Regions from separate parts of the Micromonospora sp. NPDC049529 genome, predicted to be linked through region 2. Evidence: riboswitches for the same ligand, from Rfam matches in the RefSeq annotation. Region 2 holds a riboswitch; each other region holds the start of a gene.
The links. A riboswitch is a leader RNA that binds a small molecule or an ion and turns the genes downstream of it on or off. The one in region 2 is predicted to bind cobalamin.
Positions count from the first base shown of each region.

Region 1: another riboswitch for cobalamin. It lies ahead of ACZ6QQ_RS36065 (ribonucleoside-diphosphate reductase subunit alpha); the one in region 2 lies ahead of ACZ6QQ_RS29315 (VWA domain-containing protein).
Region 3: another riboswitch for cobalamin. It lies ahead of bluB (5,6-dimethylbenzimidazole synthase); the one in region 2 lies ahead of ACZ6QQ_RS29315 (VWA domain-containing protein).
Region 4: another riboswitch for cobalamin. It lies ahead of ACZ6QQ_RS27745 (ABC transporter substrate-binding protein); the one in region 2 lies ahead of ACZ6QQ_RS29315 (VWA domain-containing protein).

Region 1 covers NZ_JBVJHT010000035.1:9,271-13,443, reverse strand. Annotated here, with positions in the region: gene ACZ6QQ_RS36065 (ribonucleoside-diphosphate reductase subunit alpha) at 1-2,034, opposite strand, end outside; cobalamin riboswitch at 2,238-2,473, opposite strand; gene ACZ6QQ_RS36060 (L-lactate permease) at 2,578-4,173, opposite strand, start outside.
Region 2 covers NZ_JBVJHT010000020.1:5,230-9,402, reverse strand. Annotated here, with positions in the region: gene ACZ6QQ_RS29325 (cobyrinate a,c-diamide synthase) at 1-49, opposite strand, end outside; gene cobO (cob(I)yrinic acid a,c-diamide adenosyltransferase) at 43-645, opposite strand; gene ACZ6QQ_RS29315 (VWA domain-containing protein) at 647-2,671, opposite strand; cobalamin riboswitch at 2,755-2,879, opposite strand; gene ACZ6QQ_RS29310 (acyl-CoA dehydrogenase family protein) at 3,058-4,053, shown strand.
Region 3 covers NZ_JBVJHT010000001.1:554,359-558,531, forward strand. Annotated here, with positions in the region: gene ACZ6QQ_RS02605 (helix-turn-helix domain-containing protein) at 33-971, shown strand; gene ACZ6QQ_RS02610 (DUF397 domain-containing protein) at 968-1,168, shown strand; gene bluB (5,6-dimethylbenzimidazole synthase) at 1,545-2,177, opposite strand; cobalamin riboswitch at 2,211-2,411, opposite strand; gene ACZ6QQ_RS02620 (SRPBCC family protein) at 2,551-3,057, shown strand; gene ACZ6QQ_RS02625 (outer membrane protein assembly factor BamB family protein) at 3,265-4,173, shown strand, end outside.
Region 4 covers NZ_JBVJHT010000018.1:6,831-11,003, reverse strand. Annotated here, with positions in the region: gene ACZ6QQ_RS27755 (ABC transporter ATP-binding protein) at 1-182, opposite strand, end outside; gene ACZ6QQ_RS27750 (FecCD family ABC transporter permease) at 182-1,258, opposite strand; gene ACZ6QQ_RS27745 (ABC transporter substrate-binding protein) at 1,261-2,292, opposite strand; cobalamin riboswitch at 2,323-2,534, opposite strand; gene ACZ6QQ_RS27740 (low temperature requirement protein A) at 2,657-3,925, shown strand; gene ACZ6QQ_RS27735 (tripartite tricarboxylate transporter substrate binding protein) at 3,955-4,173, opposite strand, start outside.

The sequences.
Region 1 (4,173 bases), on a different contig from region 2:
CCACGCGGTCCGGAACAGCTCCCGTACGTCGGCCGGCAGCGCCGCGATGCCCTGGACCGAGCCCTCGGCGCGGCGGATCTCGGTCCGGACCTGCTCGGTCCACCGGCCCAGGGCCTTGAGCTCCCGGACCAGAGCGGTGTTGATCTGGAGGAACTCGCCGGAGAGGGTCTCCCGCTTGAACAGGTTCGACACCTGCGGCTCGATGCACTCGTAGCAGCCGGCGATGGAGGCGATGGTGGCCGTCGGGGCGATCGCGACCAGCAGCGAGTTGCGCAGCCCGTACGCCGCGACCCGGTCCCGTACGGCGGCCCAGCGCTCGGTCTGGGTCGGGGTCACGCCCCACAGGTCGGGTTGGAGTTGCCCCCGGGCGGCCCGCGTCTGCTCGTACGCCGGGTGCGGGCCGAACCGTTGCGCGAGCCCGGCGGAGGTTTCCAGGGCGGTCAGGTAGATCTCCTCGGAGATCCTGGTCGACAACTCCCGCGCCCGGGGCGAGTCGAACGGCAGCCGGAGCGCGAAGAAGACGTCCTGTAGCCCCATCAGCCCGAGCCCGACCGGGCGCCAGCGTGGGTTGCTCGCCGCCGCCTCGGCGCTCGGGTAGTAGTTGATGTCGATCACCCGGTCGAGGAAGACCACGGCGGTGCGAACCGTCTCGCGCAACCGGTCCCAGTCGACGTCGTCACCGGCCAGGTGCGCGGCCAGGTTGACCGAACCGAGGTTGCAGACCGCCGTCTCGCCGTCGCCGGAGACCTCGACGATCTCGGTGCAGAGGTTCGACAGGTGCACCACGTTGCCCGGTTCAGCGGTCTGGTTGCACAGCCGGTTCGACGGGTCCTTGAACGTCATCCACCCGTTGCCGGTCTGGGCCAGGGTGCGCATCATCCGCCCGTACAGGTCGCGTGCCCTGACCTGGCGGACGAACCGGCCGGCGGCCTCGGCGGACCGGTACGCGGCGTCGAACTCGTCCCCCCACAGGTCGGGCAGTTCGGGCACCTCGGCCGGGTCGAACAGCGACCAGACCTCGTCGGCCTCGACCCGCCGCATGAACTCGTCCGGGATCCAGTTCGCCAGGTTCAGGTTGTGCGTACGCCGGGCGTCCTCACCGGTGTTGTCCCGCAGTTCGAGGAACTCCTCGATGTCCGGGTGCCACGGTTCCAGGTAGACGCACGCCGCCCCCTTGCGCCGGCCGCCCTGGTTGACCGCCGCCACGCTCGCGTCCAGGGTCCGCAGCCACGGCACGATCCCGTTCGACAGGCCGTTCGTGCCCCGGATCAGCGCGCCCCGGGACCGGACCCGCGACCAGGCGATGCCGATCCCACCGGCGAACTTCGACAGCTTCGCCACCTGGGCGTACCGGTCGTAGATCGAGTCGAGTTCGTCGCGGGGCGAGTCGACCAGGAAACAGGACGACATCTGGGTGTGCGCGGTGCCGGAGTTGAACAGCGTCGGGGAACTCGGCAGGTAGGCAAGCGTTGACATCAGCCGGTAGAACCCGATCGCCTCGCCGGGGGTCTGCGACAGGCCGCAGGCGACCCGGAGCAGCCAGTACTGCGGTGTCTCCAGCACCAGCCGGTCGGTCGGGTGGCGCAGCAGGTAACGGTCGTGCACCGTACGCAGCCCGAAGTACTCGAACCGCAGGTCGGCGGTGGGGTCGATGGCGTCGTCGAGCTTGCGGGCGTTGACCGCGACGAACCGCGCCGTCTCGTCACCGATCAGCCCGAGTTCGTGGCCGAGCCGGATCGCCTGGCTGAACGAGGCGATGCCCCGTTCGCGTACCTCCTTGTCGACGTAGCCGGCGAGCAGCCGGGCGGCGAGCCGGGAGTACTGGGGCTCCTCGCCGATCATCTCGGCGGCGGTCTGGATCGACAACCGGTCCAGTTCGGCGGTGGTCGCCCCGTCGTAGAGACCGCTGATCGTCCGGGTCGCCACCCGCGTCGGGTCGATGTCGTCCAGGTCGTCCGCCCAGCGCTGCACCGCCCGGACGATCTTGTTCACGTCGACCGGCTCCAGTGCGCCGTCGCGCTCGCGCACCCGCATCGGGGTACGCCGCTGCCCCGCGCTCGGTGAACCGCCGTCCGTCGTCGTACCATCCGCCACCACCTGTGTGACCGTCACCTGTCGCTCCTCGTACTCGTCGCCGACGAGGTCCGGAAGTGCGCGCAGGCAGGCGGAGACGCACCCGAGGGTGCGTCGCAGCCGTCAGCCGTCCCGCGCGGCCTCGGACCGCCGCGCACCGTTGGCCGGGCGCGGCACGACTGGCAGGTCTTCGGACTCGTGGGCGCGGCCACGGAACCCGTGACCCCCTACCGGCCGTCGCTTCCCGGGGGCGTGCCCGGCGTCGGCCGGGCGTCTCCCAGTGCTGTGTGACGGCTGTCGTTCCCACTCACCGCTGCGGGGCAGTCCCGGATTCGCACCGGGTTCCCTCTTGCCTCGGCCGGGTTGGATGCCCGGCCGAACCAGTTGCGTCACGGACTATATATGGGGGGAGCGTGGTTGCTGAACACCAGATGTCGTGTTGGTGTGTCGCCGAGGACACGTGGCGGCGGAGCACTCCCGGCGGTTGGCCCACCGCCACCGCCGTCAGGGCACCATCCAGGACAGGACCGGGGTCGCCTGGAGACCGACCAGCAGCGCCATCGCGGCGATCAGCAGGAGGCTCCAGCCGAAGGTCCGGCGGAACAGGTCGCCCTCCCGGCCGTGCAGCCCGACCGCGCTCGCGGCGATGGTGAGGTTCTGTAGGGAGATCATCTTGCCGACCACGCCACCGGAGGCGTTGGCGGCGGCCACCAGCACCGGGTCGAGGCCGGTCTGCTGCGCCGCGCTCACCTGGAGAGCGCCGAACAGCGAGTTGGAGGACGTGTCGGATCCGGTGAGCGCGACACCGAGCCAGCCGAGTACGGGGGAGAGGAGGGCGAAGAACCCGCCCGCCGCGGCCAGCCAGGTTCCCAGCGTGGTCGTCTGCCCGCTGGCGTTCATGACGAAGGCCAGCGCCAGCAGCCCGCAGACAGTGAGGATCGCCCAGCGCAGGTCGACCAGGGTGTCCCGGTAGGCCCGCACCGCCGTACGCGGCGCGACGCGCAGCAGCGCCATGGTGATCAGACCGGCCAGCACCAGCAGGGTTCCGGTCGAGGACAACCAGTTGAGGCGGAAGAGCGGAATCGTCGACGGCGCCCCGGAGCCGGTCTCCAGGTGCAGACCCGGCCAGTGGAAGGTCACGGTCACCAGGTTCAGCAGCCCGGAGACCGCGGGTACCTGGGAGAGCGCGAAGATCACGACGATCGTGACGTACGGCGAGTAGGCGCGCCAGACGTCGGCCGGCGAATCGGCCCCGTCCACGCCGGGGCGTGCGGCGAGCACGGCCGTCGACGCCGACGGGCGGGCGTCGGCCCCCGGCCGTAATCCGCCGGCACCGACCGGGGTGTCCGGCGACGTCCGCGAACCGACCGGGGTGTCCGGCGACGGCCGCGAGCCACCGTCCGGTTCCCGCTCGGTGCGGTCGGGGTGTTCGGCGGGTTCGCGTCGCGGCGGCCAGCGGCGTACCGCGACCGCCACGGCCACCGCGCTGACCAGGGCGGCGACGATGTCGGCCAGGGCCATCGACAGGTAGTTCGAGGTCAGGAACTGCGCCAGGCCGAAGGTGAGCCCGCAGGTCACCGCGAGGTGCCAGGTCTCGCGCAGCCCGCGGCGTCCGTCGACCAGCCAGATCAGGAGCAGCGGTACGAACACCGCGATCACCGGCACCTGGCGGCCCGCCATCGCCCCCAACTCCGTGGCCGGCAGGTCGGTGACCCGGGCGAGGGTGGTGATCGGCAGCCCCAGCGGCCCGAACGCGGCCGGTACGGTGTTGGCGACCAACGCGACGATCGCCGCGATCATCGGCCGGAAGCCGAGCGCGAGCAGCATCACGGTGGTGATGGCGACCGGGGTTCCCTGACCGGCCAGGCCCTCCAGCAGGGAGCCGAAGCAGAACGCGATGATCAGCGCCTGGACCCGCCGGTCGTCGCTCACCCGGGCGAAGGAGCGCCGCAGCACGTCGAAGGAGCCGACCGCCACCGTCATCTGGTAGATCCAGATGGCCGTGACGAACGTCCAGGCCAGCGGGAAGATGGCGAAGGCCGCCCCCTGGCCGGCGACCAGCACCGCCTGACCGGCGGGCATCGCGTACGCCAGGCAGGC
Region 2 (4,173 bases):
CGTGTCCGGAGGCGGGTGCCGCGACGACCAGTCGGGGAACCGTCACCACTCGATGCCCTGCTGGCCCTTGCGGCCGGCGTCCATCGGGTGCTTGACCTTGGTCATCTCGGTGACCAGGTCGGCGAGGTCGACCAGGTCCGGGTGGGCGTCCCGGCCGGTGATCACCACGTGCTGGTTGCCGGGCCGGTCGCGCAGGGTGGCGACCACGTCGGCGATGTCGATCCAGCCCCACTTGATCGGGTAGGTGAACTCGTCGAGCACGTAGAAGCGGTACGCCTCGGCGGCCAGGTCACGCTTGATCTGGGCCCAGCCCTCGGCCGCCTCGACGGCGTGGTCACGCTCGGTGCCGGGGCGCTGGATCCAGGACCAGCCCTCGCCCATCTTGTGCCAGACGACGCTGCCGCCCTGGCCGCTCTCGCCGAGCGTACGCAGGGCGGTCTCCTCGCCGACCTTCCACTTCGGGCTCTTCACGAACTGGAAGACGGCGATCGGCCAGCCCGCGCTCCAGGCCCGCAACGCCATCCCGAACGCGGCGGTCGACTTGCCCTTGCCCTGACCGGTGTGCACCGCCGTGACCGGCTGACGGCGCCGCTCCCGGGTGGTGAGGCCGTCGTCGGGTACCTGCTCCGGCTTGCCCTGAGGCACGTCAGGCCGCCTTTCCGAGAGTGTGCAGCGCGTCCAGCGGGACGCAGTCGGCGTCCAGCGCGGTGGCCAGCCGTCGGGCCAGGCCGAGCCGGATCGGTCCGGCCTCGCAGTCGACCACGACCGAGGCGATGTCGGCCAGCGACGGCACGACGGTCAACGGGTCCGGCCCGCTGGTCGCCCGGCCGTCGGTGACCACGACCAGCAGCGGCCGGCGCCGTGGGTCGCGACGCCGCTCGGACTCCAGGGTCCGGGCCGCCTGACGCAGCCCGGCGGCGAGCGGGGTACGGCCACCGGTGCGCAGTTCGGCCAGGCGCAGCACGCCGACCTCGTGGCTGGCGGTCGGTTCCAGCACCGTGCTCGCCCCGGTGCCCCGGAACGTGATCATGCCGATCTTGTCCCGCCGCTGGTAGGCGTCGCGCAGCAGCGACAGCACGGCGGTCTTGACCACCCGCATCCGGCGGCGCGCCGCCATCGATCCGGAGGCGTCGACCACGAAGAGCACCAGGTTCGCCTCCCGACCGACGTGCACCGCCTCGCGCAGGTCCGCAGGCGTGACCGTGCGGGCACCGCGTCGGGCCGTGGCCAGCAGGGTGGCGGGCAGGTGCAGGCTGGTCAGCCGGCCGGTCGGCAGCCGGGACCCGACCACCCGACCCCGCCGGGCGTACGCCGGGGAGCGGCGGCCGGTGTGCGCGCCGGTACCCCGTCCGCGTACGGCCAGGGCACGGGTCCGGTACGGGCTGGTCGCCGCGACCGCCGGCTGGTTTCCGGCGGACGGCTGTTCCTTCTGCTGCTCATCCGTCCGCTGCTCCGGCACCGGCTGCTCGTCCGGGCCGGTCTGCTCCGGTCCGGTGGCCGGCGGGGGCGACCCGTCGGGCCGGTCGGGCGTGTCCGGGCCACCGTCGGGGCCGCCCGGTGGCGGACCACCGGCTGGTGGCTCGGGCGGACCGTCGGACGGGCCGCCGTCGGGATCGTCGTCCGGTCCGGCCGGCGGTTCGGGCTCCGGATCGTCGTCGGCGGCGTGCTCGCGCAGCAGTTCCTCAAGCTTGTCCTGGTCGGCGCCGGGCGGGTCGAGCGGGTCCCGGCGGCGGCGGTGCGGCAGGGCGAGCCGGGCGGCGGCGGCCACGTCGTCGGCGGTCACCACGTCCCGGTCGTGCCAGGCGGCGAGCGCCACCGCCGTACGGGCCACCACGATGTCGGCGCGCAACCCGTCGACGCCGTAGCCGAGGCAGATGGCGGCGATCCGGTCCAGTTCGTGATCGGGCAGCCGTACCGAGGGCAGCCGTCGGCGGGCGACCGCGATCCGCCCGGCGAGTACGGCGTCCTCGTCGACCCAGCGCGCCGCGAAGCCCACCGGATCCGTCTCGTACGCGAGCCGCCGGCGGACCACCTCGGCCCGGGGTGCCGTCTCGCGGGGCGCGGTCACCGCGACCACCAGCCCGAACCGGTCCACGAGTTGGGGACGGGGTTCGCCCTCCTCCGGGTTCATCGTGCCTACGAGCAGGAACCGGGCGGCGTGCTTGACCGACACCCCGTCCCGTTCGACGTGTGCCCGACCCATGGCGGCGGCGTCGAGCAGCAGGTCGACCAGGTGGTCCGGCAGCAGGTTCACCTCGTCGACGTAGAGCACTCCCCGGTGGGCGGCGGCGAGCAGCCCCGGTTCGTACGCCTTGATCCCGTCGGCCAGGGCGCGTTGCAGGTCGAGGGTGCCGACGACCCGGTCCTCGGTGGCGCCGACCGGCAGCTCGACCAGGGTGGCGCGGCGCCGCTGGCCGCCCGCCCCCGGTTCGTGCGGGCCGTCCGGGCAGTCGGTGTCGGGGTTGGCCGGGTCGCAGGCGAACCGGCAGCCGGGCACCACGTCGACGTCGGGCAGCAGGGCCGCGAGGGCCCGGACGATGGTCGACTTGGCGGTGCCCTTCTCGCCCCGGACCAGCACTCCGCCGATCGCCGGGGAGACCGCGTTGAGCAGCAGGGCAAGTCGCAGTTCGGCCAGACCGACGACGGCGGAGAACGGGTACGGCGGGGTCATCGCCCGCTCAGGCGTGCAGCCATGCTCAAGTCCCTTCCGCGGGTATCCACGCCCGCGTGTGGCTGGGTGTCACCGAGCGGTCGGAGTCTCCTGACTCCCGGATCGACGCTTCCCCCCGACCTTCCGGCCGCTCGGCCGTGGCCCGTACGTGAGAGGTCACTCCCCGGTCACAGTGGCGGGACCGCCCCGGATTCGCACCGGGTTCCTCCGCGCACCGCTCGTGCAGGCCATGCTGTCCCACGGACCGCTCCGTCGTCAACGTGACCGCTCCGACCGCGCCCCGGCGGACCTGCGGGTGGGCGCGTCCGTCGGCGCCGGTATCGGGAAGATCACCCCACGGGTACGGTGCCCGGACGGCTCGGCCGCCGGAGCACTAGATTGACGTGGTGGCGGCTGAGGCGGCGGGGCTGGAGCGGGCCCGGCAGATCGCGGACGAGGTGCTGCTGCCGGCCGCGCTCTCGGTCGACCGGGCCGAACGGGTGCCGACCAGCCAACTCGACCTGCTCGCCGCCGAGGGCTTCTACGGTGTGGCGGCCGGTGGTCGGGACACCACCGTCGACCTCGGTGCCCTGGTCGAGACGTTCGCGAGCGGCTGCCTGGCCACCACCTTCGTCTGGTTGCAGCATCACGGCGCGGTGCGCGCGGCGGCGAGCAGTGAGCGCCCGGGTGTGCGGGAGACCTGGCTGGGACCGCTGAGCCGGGGTGAACGCCGGTCCGGCATCGCCCTGGCCGGGCTGCGTCCCGGTCCGGCCCCACTGCGGGTACGCCGCACCGACGACGGTTACCTGCTCGACGGCACCGCCCCGTGGGTCACCGGCTGGGGTCTGGTCGACACCCTGTACCTGGCCGCCCGCGACGAGGACGACCTGATCCACTATTTCCTGCTCGACGCCACCCCGGCCCGTGGCCTCACCGTGCACACGCTCGCGCTGGTGGCGGTCAACGCGAGCCGTACGGTCGACGTCGTCTTCACCGGGCACCGGGTGCCGGCCGAGCGGCTGGTCGCCACCGAGCCGTACGCCGAGTGGGCCCGTACCGACGCGTCCGGTTCGGCGTTGAACGGGTTCCTGGCGCTCGGGGTGGCGAACCGCTGCCTGCGGTTGCTCGGGCCGGGGCCGCTGGACGCCGTACTCGAATCCTGTCGCGCGGACCTGGTCGCCGCCGAGCCGGGCGATGTCCCGGCGGCCCGTGCCGCTGCTGCGGAGCTCGCCCTGCGGGCCGCTGCGGCGCTGGCCGTGAGCACCGGCAGTCGTGCGGTGCGCACCGACCAGCATGCCCAGCGCCTGGTCCGGGAGGCAACGTTCCTGCTGGTCTTCGGCTCACGGCCGGCGATCCGGGACGCCCTGCTGCACCGGCTCACCGGGTACGCAGCGAGCTGCTAGTGCCGTGACCACGATCCTTGGCCGGGTCCGGTGACACGCCGACCGGCGTTCGTGGGGTTGGTGGTGTCCGGCGCCAGGCTGTCGGGATGGCAGCACCTGTTCGGGCGCGCAGCTCAGGAT
Region 3 (4,173 bases), on a different contig from region 2:
GGTACGAATAGCCGAGGCCCGACATCGGGCGAGTGCGCATCGTCTTTGCCGACAGCACGACCGGACGAGTGGACGATGCACAGGCCGGGGGGAGCATCATGCCGGAGTCCGTTGTCGGGTCGACCGTCCCGCGTCGACAGCTCGGCCGGGAGCTGCGCCGGCTCCGCGAACACGAGGCGCGTATGCCGCAGGTGGACGCCGCCCGTGCGCTGGAGTGGTCGGTGACGAAGCTGTGGCGCTTCGAGAGCGGCGAGCTGCCCGCCCGTACGGTCGACGTCAAGGCCATGTGCGACCTGTACGGCGCCGACGAGCAGACCACCACCGCCCTCACCGCCATCGCCCCGCACACCAAGTCCAAGGGCTGGTGGCACGACTACGCGGACATCCCGCCCTGGTTCGAGCTGTTCATCGGTCTCGAAGAGGCCGCGAGCAAGCTCCGCGAGTACCACACCGATCTCGTCTCCGGCGTCCTGCAAACCAGGGAGTACGCCACAGCGGTGTTCAAGAGAAGCGTGCTGGGGTTGTCACCCGATGAGATTGAGCGGCGCGTCGCGGTGCGGATGAGCAGGGCCCGCCTGCTGACCAGGCTCGACCCGCAAGCGCCGGTATTCGACGTGATGCTCGACGAGGCGGTCATTCGTCGGCCCGTCGGGGATGGGCAGATCATGGCCCGGCAGCTGCGGCGCCTGGCCGAGGCAAGCGAGCTGCCCAACGTATCCATCCGCCTGCTGCCGTTCAGCGCCGGCATCCACGGAGGCACCATGGTCGGTGGATTTACCATCATGGACTTTCCGAAGCGCCAGGAACCCACGACAATCTACGTGGAGGGCCTGACCGGTGCTCTCTACCTGGACAAGCCAGCCGAGACCGCGCGGTACGCCCTTGCCTTCGAGGACATCACCGCGTCAGCACTGAACGAGGCCGCATCGCGCGATGAGTTCGTGCGCGCGGCGAAGGAGTATGAGTCGTGAGCAGTCTTTCAGGAGCCCGCTGGCGCAAGAGCAGTCGCTCGAATGATCAAGGTCAGTGCGTTGAGGTGGCGGACAACCTGGTGGGGGTTGTCGGGGTGCGTGATTCGAAGGATGTGGCTGGGCCGGTGCTGGTGGTGGAGTCGGCGGGTTGGATGGCGTTCGTCGGTGGGGCGAAGTCAGGTGCCTTCCGTCGCTGACGGCTGGGTGAACACATGATCCACGCGCGCTCACCTGTTGTGGGGGCGGTCAACAGAACAGCTCAGCGGGCGTCGATCATGGTCTGTCCGTGCGCTTCGGCGCCGAGGTGGGGCGTCTGCGGACAGTAAAAGTTTGCCTAAAAACCCACGTTTAGCTGTCGCAGGCAAACCGGGGTTTTTAGGCAAACTTTGCCAATCGCGCTGTGAGAGTCCCGGCGCGGTCAGGCAGCTCACGGTCGCCCCGGATCGGTCGAGTCTGAGTCTGAGCTGGTCGTGCCGGGGTCGGTGGCGGTACGGATGCGGTGAGCTGTTCCAGGGCGGCGACCTCGGCCCGCAGGGCGGCTCGCCCCTGCCGACCGGTTCCCGACGGAGAGGTTCAGGCCGACGGGTGCCAGCGGTCGTGGTGCAGCGCCGCCGACAGGGGGCGGCGTTGGCGCCAGCCGTGTCGTTCCAGGTCGGGCGTCTGCTCGAAGTGGGTCACCGGGCCCAGGCAGAGCCAGGCGACCGGGCGGATGGTGGCCGGGATGCCGAGCAGGTCACGCAGGAACGTCTCCCGGTAGAAGGAGACCCAGCCGACCCCGAGCTGTTCGGCACTCGCCGCCAGCCAGAGGTTCTGGATCGCCAGGCAGACCGAGTAGAGCCCGGCGTCGGCGATCGCGTGCCGGCCGAGCACCGACGGGCCACCCCGCTCCGGGTCGTACGTGACGACGATCGACAGGGTCGACTCGCGTACGCCGTCGATTTTGATCCCGGCGAACCGCCGCGCGGCCTCACCCTCCAGGGTGGCCGCGAAGCTGTCCCGCTCCCGCTCCACGTGCCGGTGGAACTCCCGCCGCAGGTCCGGATCCCGGACCAGGACGAAGTCCCACGGCTGGGAGAGCCCGACGCTCGGCGCGGCGTGCGCCGCCGTCAGTACCCGCTCCAACACCTCGTCGGCGATCGGTGCTCCAGTGAACTGGCCGCGTACGTCCCGGCGACGGTGGATGACCTCGTAAAGATCCGTGTCCAAGGCAGGCTCCCGCTGCGCTCGTGCCCCGAGAACGGGGCAGGTGACAGCGAGGCCGGTCTTCGGACTCCCGGATCTGCGCTGGTCACCCGCCTTCCCAGCCCTGTTCGGGCCAGTGGCCGCGTCTCGTACGCGTGGGTGGCAGCTCCCCGGTCACCGCGGCGGGCCCGTGCCGGATTCACACCGGCTTCCCGATTCTCCCCGCTCGCGCGGGGCACCTCGCAACGTTTGTGCCAGGACGAACCCTAGCGCCACCGGCTCGGCGGACGGCGAGGACAGGTTCCCGGCGTCACTCGCGTCACGTTCTCGTCGCCTTCCGCGAATGTTCGCGTGGATGGTCGGTCACCCGCCGTACGGTGGAGGTTGGGGAGGTGCGATGGCGACGGTAGCGGTGACCCGGCTCGTGCAGGCGTCCGCCGAGGAACTGTGGCAGGTCTTCACCGACCTGCCCGGCCGGTCCGACTGGCTCTCGACGATCAACGGGATCGAGGTGCTGACCACCGGCCCGATGCGGGTCGGCACGGTCTGGCGGGAGAGTCACCGCCTGCCGGACGGCACCGAGCTGATCGAGGAGTTCCGGGTGGACGAGGCGAGTCCGCCGCACCGGCTCACGGTCAGCTCGTCCGGCGTCGGCGTCGACTACCGGACCGTGTACTCCTTCACACCGGTCGAGGGGCGGCGCCGTCGGCGTGGCTGGACCGCGGTCAGCGTGGTCCAGGAGGGCGCCGTGACGGCGCCGTACGCGCGCCTGCTCGCGCTGGTGTTCGGCGGGCTGGCCGCTCGTACCGTCGAGGGAGCGCTCCGTCGTGACCTGGCCGACCTGGCCGCCGTGGTTACCTCGCCCGACGGCGACCACCGGGGCGACCCGGCCGCCGCGGCCTGATCGGGACCGGCCGCCACAGCCCCGTCCCCGGAGGCGCCGCCCAGCGGCTACCGCCGTCGGCCGAGACACGGGACGGGGCGCCGAGACACGGGACGGGGCGTTGCCGACTGACCTGACAGGCATCGGTCCGGCATGGCTCGGTAGGGTGCCCGGCGGAGGTGCTGGATGCGATCGCGGGGCCGGAGGTGGGGTCGGCGCCGGCCGGCCGTGATCGTGATCGCGGCCGTGCTGGTCGTGGCGTCGGTCGCGGTGATCGCGTACCGGGTGCTCGCTCCGACCGAGGTGCTCACCACCGCCCGTACCGGTTATCCCGCTCCGGTGCGCCCGGCGATCGGGGTGGTCGGCACGCTCGCCTCCGCTCCGCTGATCGTCGACGGTCGGCTGCGGATCTACGCCACCACCCGCCAGGTGCGCGCCGACGAGCCGGTCGACGCCCGGACCCGGCGTACCCCGTACTGGTCGTACCGGCGCTGGCCGGCCGAGCTGATCGGCGTCGTGGCGGTCGGGACGACCGTGGTCAGCCGCTGGTCGGATGGCGACCTGGTCGCGCTGGACGCCCGTACCGGCCGGATCAGGTGGCGGGCCGACGGCCCACCCCCCGGACACGGGTACGACGGGCGGCGCACCGGAGCCGGCACGAACTACACCCCGGCCGGGCTGATTCCGGCGACCGGGAGCAGCGGACGGGCCGTACTGGTGGTGATCGGCGGATCCGGGCTGCGCGGTCTCGACCTGGCCGACGGGCACGAGTTGTGGCGGGTCGACATCGACGGTTCCTGCCGGGCCGGTGCGCTCACCACCACCGCCGGTCAACTCGTCACCGTCGACGCCTGCGCGGCTCCCCAGGTGGCGGAGTTCCACGACGTCCAGACCGGTCGGCTGGTCAACCGGTGGCGGCCGGAGGACGCCGGACCCGAGTTGGGGTTGGTCCCGGTCGGCTGTGGCAACGGCGGTTCGAACTGCTCGGCCATGCGTACGACCAGCGCCGGCAACAGCCGTGGTTGGCTGCTGGACCGGGGCGAACCGGTGCCGGTGCCGGTGCTCGACCCGGCCGAGGCGGTGCTCGACGGCGATGTGGCGCTGACCCCGAGCGGCAACGAGCTGGTGGCCCGTTCG
Region 4 (4,173 bases), on a different contig from region 2:
CCGAGCAGCACCCGGCCCCGGTCGGGGGTGGTGAGCCGGGCGATCAGGCGCAGCAGCGTGGTCTTCCCGGAGCCGTTCGGCCCGAGCAGCCCGACCAGTGTGCCGGTCGGCACCGCACACGACACCCCGTCGACGATCAGGGTGCCCTTGACCGACCAACTCAACCCGGCGGCGGTGAGCATCAGCCGCGTACCTCCCGGCGGCGCATCAGCACGATGAAGGCGGGCACCCCGAGCAGGGCGGTGAGCACCCCGACCGGCAGTTCCCGTGGTTCGAACAGCGTCCGGGCGGCGGTGTCGACCCAGATCAGGAAGACGGCGCCGACCAGCACCGTCACCGGCAGCAGGCGGCGGTGGTCCGGCCCGGTGAAGTAGCGCACGGCGTGCGGCAGGATCAGCCCGACGAAACCGATCGCCCCGCTGATGCCGACCAGGGTGCCGGTGAGCAGGGCCGCGCAGACCAGCAGCAACCAGCGGACCCCGGTGACGTTGACGCCGAGGGTGGCGGCGGCGTCCTCGCCGAACGCGAAGGCGTTGAGCGTACGGGCGTGCCACAGGACGAGCAGCAGGGTCACCGCGAGGGCGGCGCAGCCGTACGCCAGTGGGGTCCAGGCGGCTCGGGCGAGCGAGCCGGAGAGCCAGAACGTGATCTCCTGGGTGGCGTGCGGCTCCGCCTGCCAGATGATGACGAACGAGGTGACCGCGGCGCAGAACTGGCCGATCGCCACCCCGGCGAGGATCATCCGGGTCGGTGCCAGCCGGGCACGTTGGCTGGCCAGCCCGAGCACGATCGCGAACGCCCCGATCGCGCCGACGAACGCCCCGGTGGAGACGGCCCAGACTCCGGCGCCGAACCCGGCGACGACCACCAGCACCGCGCCCAGTGACGCGCCGGAGGAGATACCCAGCAGGTAGGGGTCGGCCAGCGAGTTTCGGGTCAGGGTCTGCATCACCGCGCCGACGGCGGCGAGCCCGGCCCCGACCACCGCCGCGGTGAGCACCCGGGGCAGGCGAAGCTGCCAGACGATGTGGTCCCGCAGCAGGGGCACGTCCGATCCGACCAGCCCCAGGTGGTCCCCGATCACCGACCAGACCGTACCCAGCGACAGGTCCGCCGGTCCGATGGTGACCGCCACCCCGGTCGACAGGACCAGGGCGGCGGTCAGACCGAACAGCAGCCCCGCGTAACCGGCGGCACCGGTCCGACCGGCGCCGCCGGCACCGGGGACGGTCACGTCGGGCCGCCGGTACGCGGTCACGCTCAGCCGCCGGTACGCGGTGCCACGGCGGCGAGCCCGTTCGCCAGCCCCTCGATCGCGGTGACGTTGCGGATCCCGGCGGAGGTGGCGGAGAAGGGGATGGTGACGAACCGCTTGTCCCGTACCGCCGGCAGGTCCCGCAGGGTCGGACTCTTCTCCAGGTGGGCCTGCTTCTGCGCGGCCGGGCTCCACTCGGCGTCGATCAGCACGATCACGTCCGGGTTCCGCTCGACGACGGCCTCCCAGCTGATGTCACCCCAGCTGCCGGTGACGTCGGCGAAGACGTTCCGGGCCCCCACCGCTGACATGATCATGCCGGGGGCGCCGCAGCAGGCACCCGCGCTCGGTGCGTCCGTACCGTCGTCCCACCAGAAGACCGAGGCACCGGCGCGCGGCTTCGCGGCGGCCGCCGAGATCCGGGCCCGCTGGGCATCGACCAGGGCGGTGGCCCGGTCCGGCACCCCGAAGATCGTGGCGACCTCGCGGATCTCGTCGAACACGTTGTCGACGGTCAGCGTCGCCGGCCTGGAGTCCGCCGGGCAGCCGGCCGGGGAGAGGTAACTGCCGATCCCGAGGGTCCGCAGGGCGCCCCGGTCACCGGCACCCTCCTCGCCGAAGGCGCTGGCGAACGAGCCGTAGACGAAGTCCGGCCCGACCTCCAGCAGCTTCTCCTTCGACGGGTACTCCTTCGCCAGCACCGGCACGGCGCGGTACGCGTCGGCGTACTCCGGCAGGATGGCGTCGTCCAGGTAGGCCGTACCGATCAGCCGGTCGCCCAGGCCGAGCGCGAGCATGATCTCGGTGGCCGCCTGGTTCATCGTCACGACCTTGGTCGGTACGGCGGTGACGGTGACGTCGAATCCGCAGTTCCTCAGGGTCACCGGCCCGGTCGACGCCGACCCGGCGACATCCGTACCCGGGGAGTCGCCGCCGCCTCCGCAGCCGGCGGCGAGCGCCGCCCCGGCGACCAGGGCGACGATGGCCGGCGCGAGCACGCGTCGGCGGGACTGCGGTCGGGATGCGCGCACACGCATGGGGACCACCTCTCCAGCACCTCGTGGATGGGTCTGTTCGGTGCCGTGGCCGGTCTCCTGGCTGACGGGTGACACGCCGTCGGTCAACCTTCCCGGGCGGCTGCCCAGTGGTTGCCCGGTCCGTCGCCGCGCGTGGTGCGCGTCGGCGTCCGGGCCCAGACCAACGACTTCCCGATCACAGTGGCGAGGGCCGCTCCGGTTTCGCACCGGTCTTCCCGAGCACCACGGCAGCGTCACGCTAGCGTCGGCGCCCGTTCGTCGCCATTCGCAGCGACGATTCTCACGGCGTAGACGAGCCTGGATCGGCTCCGGTGATCTGGTCGCTCCGGCTCCGGCGCCGCACCGTGATCGGTATGTTGATTCGGTGCGGCAGCCGCAGTCGGACAAGGGGGTGACCTGGGAAGAACTCTTCTTCGACCTGGCCTTCGTCTTCGCGGTCACCCAGATCACCGCCGAACTGTTCGCCAACCACGACCTGCTGGGCGTGGCCCGGGCGCTCATCCTGTTCATCTCGATGTACTGGGCCTGGGTCGGTGTCACGATCTACGCCAACCAGCGCGACATCGGCAACGTCCGCGACCGGGTGGTCATCTTCACCCTCGGCTTCGGCAATCTCGTCCTGGCCCTCGCCATCCCCGGCGCCTTCGACGACCGGGGCCTGCTCTACGGCGTCAGCTACCTGATCATCCGGGTGCTGCTCGCCGGGTTCGCCCTCAACAACTTCCGGGAGTGGCGGAGCTTCTTCATCGGCCCGTACGGGGTCGGCGCGATCATTTCCGGTCCGCTGCTGCTGATCGGCGGAATCGCGGACGGCGACACCCGGATCGTGCTGTGGGGGATCGCCTCCGCGATCGACATCTTCAGCCCGCTGGTGCTGCGCCGGCAACTGGCGAAGTTCCGGGTCCGGCCGGTGCACTACACCCACCGCTACGGGCTGCTGCTCATCCTCGTCCTCGGCGAGTCCGTGGTGCAGGTCGGCGCGGTCGCGTCCAGCCTGCCGCTGACCTGGCCCCGGATGATCGCCGTCGCCGGCTCGTACGCGCTGGCCTGCGGGCTCTGGTGGGCCTACTTCATCCACGGTCTCTGGGCGTTCCGTCGCGCCGTGGTCCAGTCCGAGGGGCACAGCGACGTACGCCGGTCGATCCTGCTCTACGCGCACCTGGGCTTCAGTTGCGGGATCATCGTCGTCTCGGTAGGTCTGGCCGAGGTGGTCCGGTCACCGCTGGCCGGAATGAGGATGGGCGACGCCGCCCTGCTCTACGGCGGATCCGCGCTCTTCCTGGGCACCTTCGCCTACACCCAGTGGCGGCTGCACCGGACCGTGGCCTGGCGCCGGCTGCTCGCCGCCGGTGCCTGTCTGGTCTTCTTTCCCGTCGCCACGTTCATCCCCGCCTTGGCCGCGCTGGTCACCCTGGCCGGGGTGATCATCGTGGTGAACGTGGTGGAGCAGGAGATCCTGCGTCGGCACGGCGCGGGCCGGTTCTCCGGCATCGGCCCGTACCGCCCGGACGGAGCCGACGTCGAGGAAGTCGAGGTGAAAGCCGAGGTCGACGCCGGCTCGGGTGCCGGGGTGCGGATCGGGCCGGGGCGGGAGGTCGACACCACCGACAACGGGCCGATCGTGAGCGACTGACCGCGCCGCCGCTGCTGCCCGGCGCCCCGCTACCGCGTACCGGTCAGGCCGAGCCCGCCGAGCAGGTGGTCGAGCCGGTCGTTCTCGGTGCGCAGGAAGTCGCCGAACGAGTCACCGTCGAGGTAGGCGTCGGTCCAGCCGTACCGCTCCAGGGCGGTGCGCCACTGGGCCGAGTCGTGCAACCGGGCGACCGCGTCCCGCATCGCCGCCACGTCCCGCGCCGCCAGTCCGGGCGGTGCGACGATGCC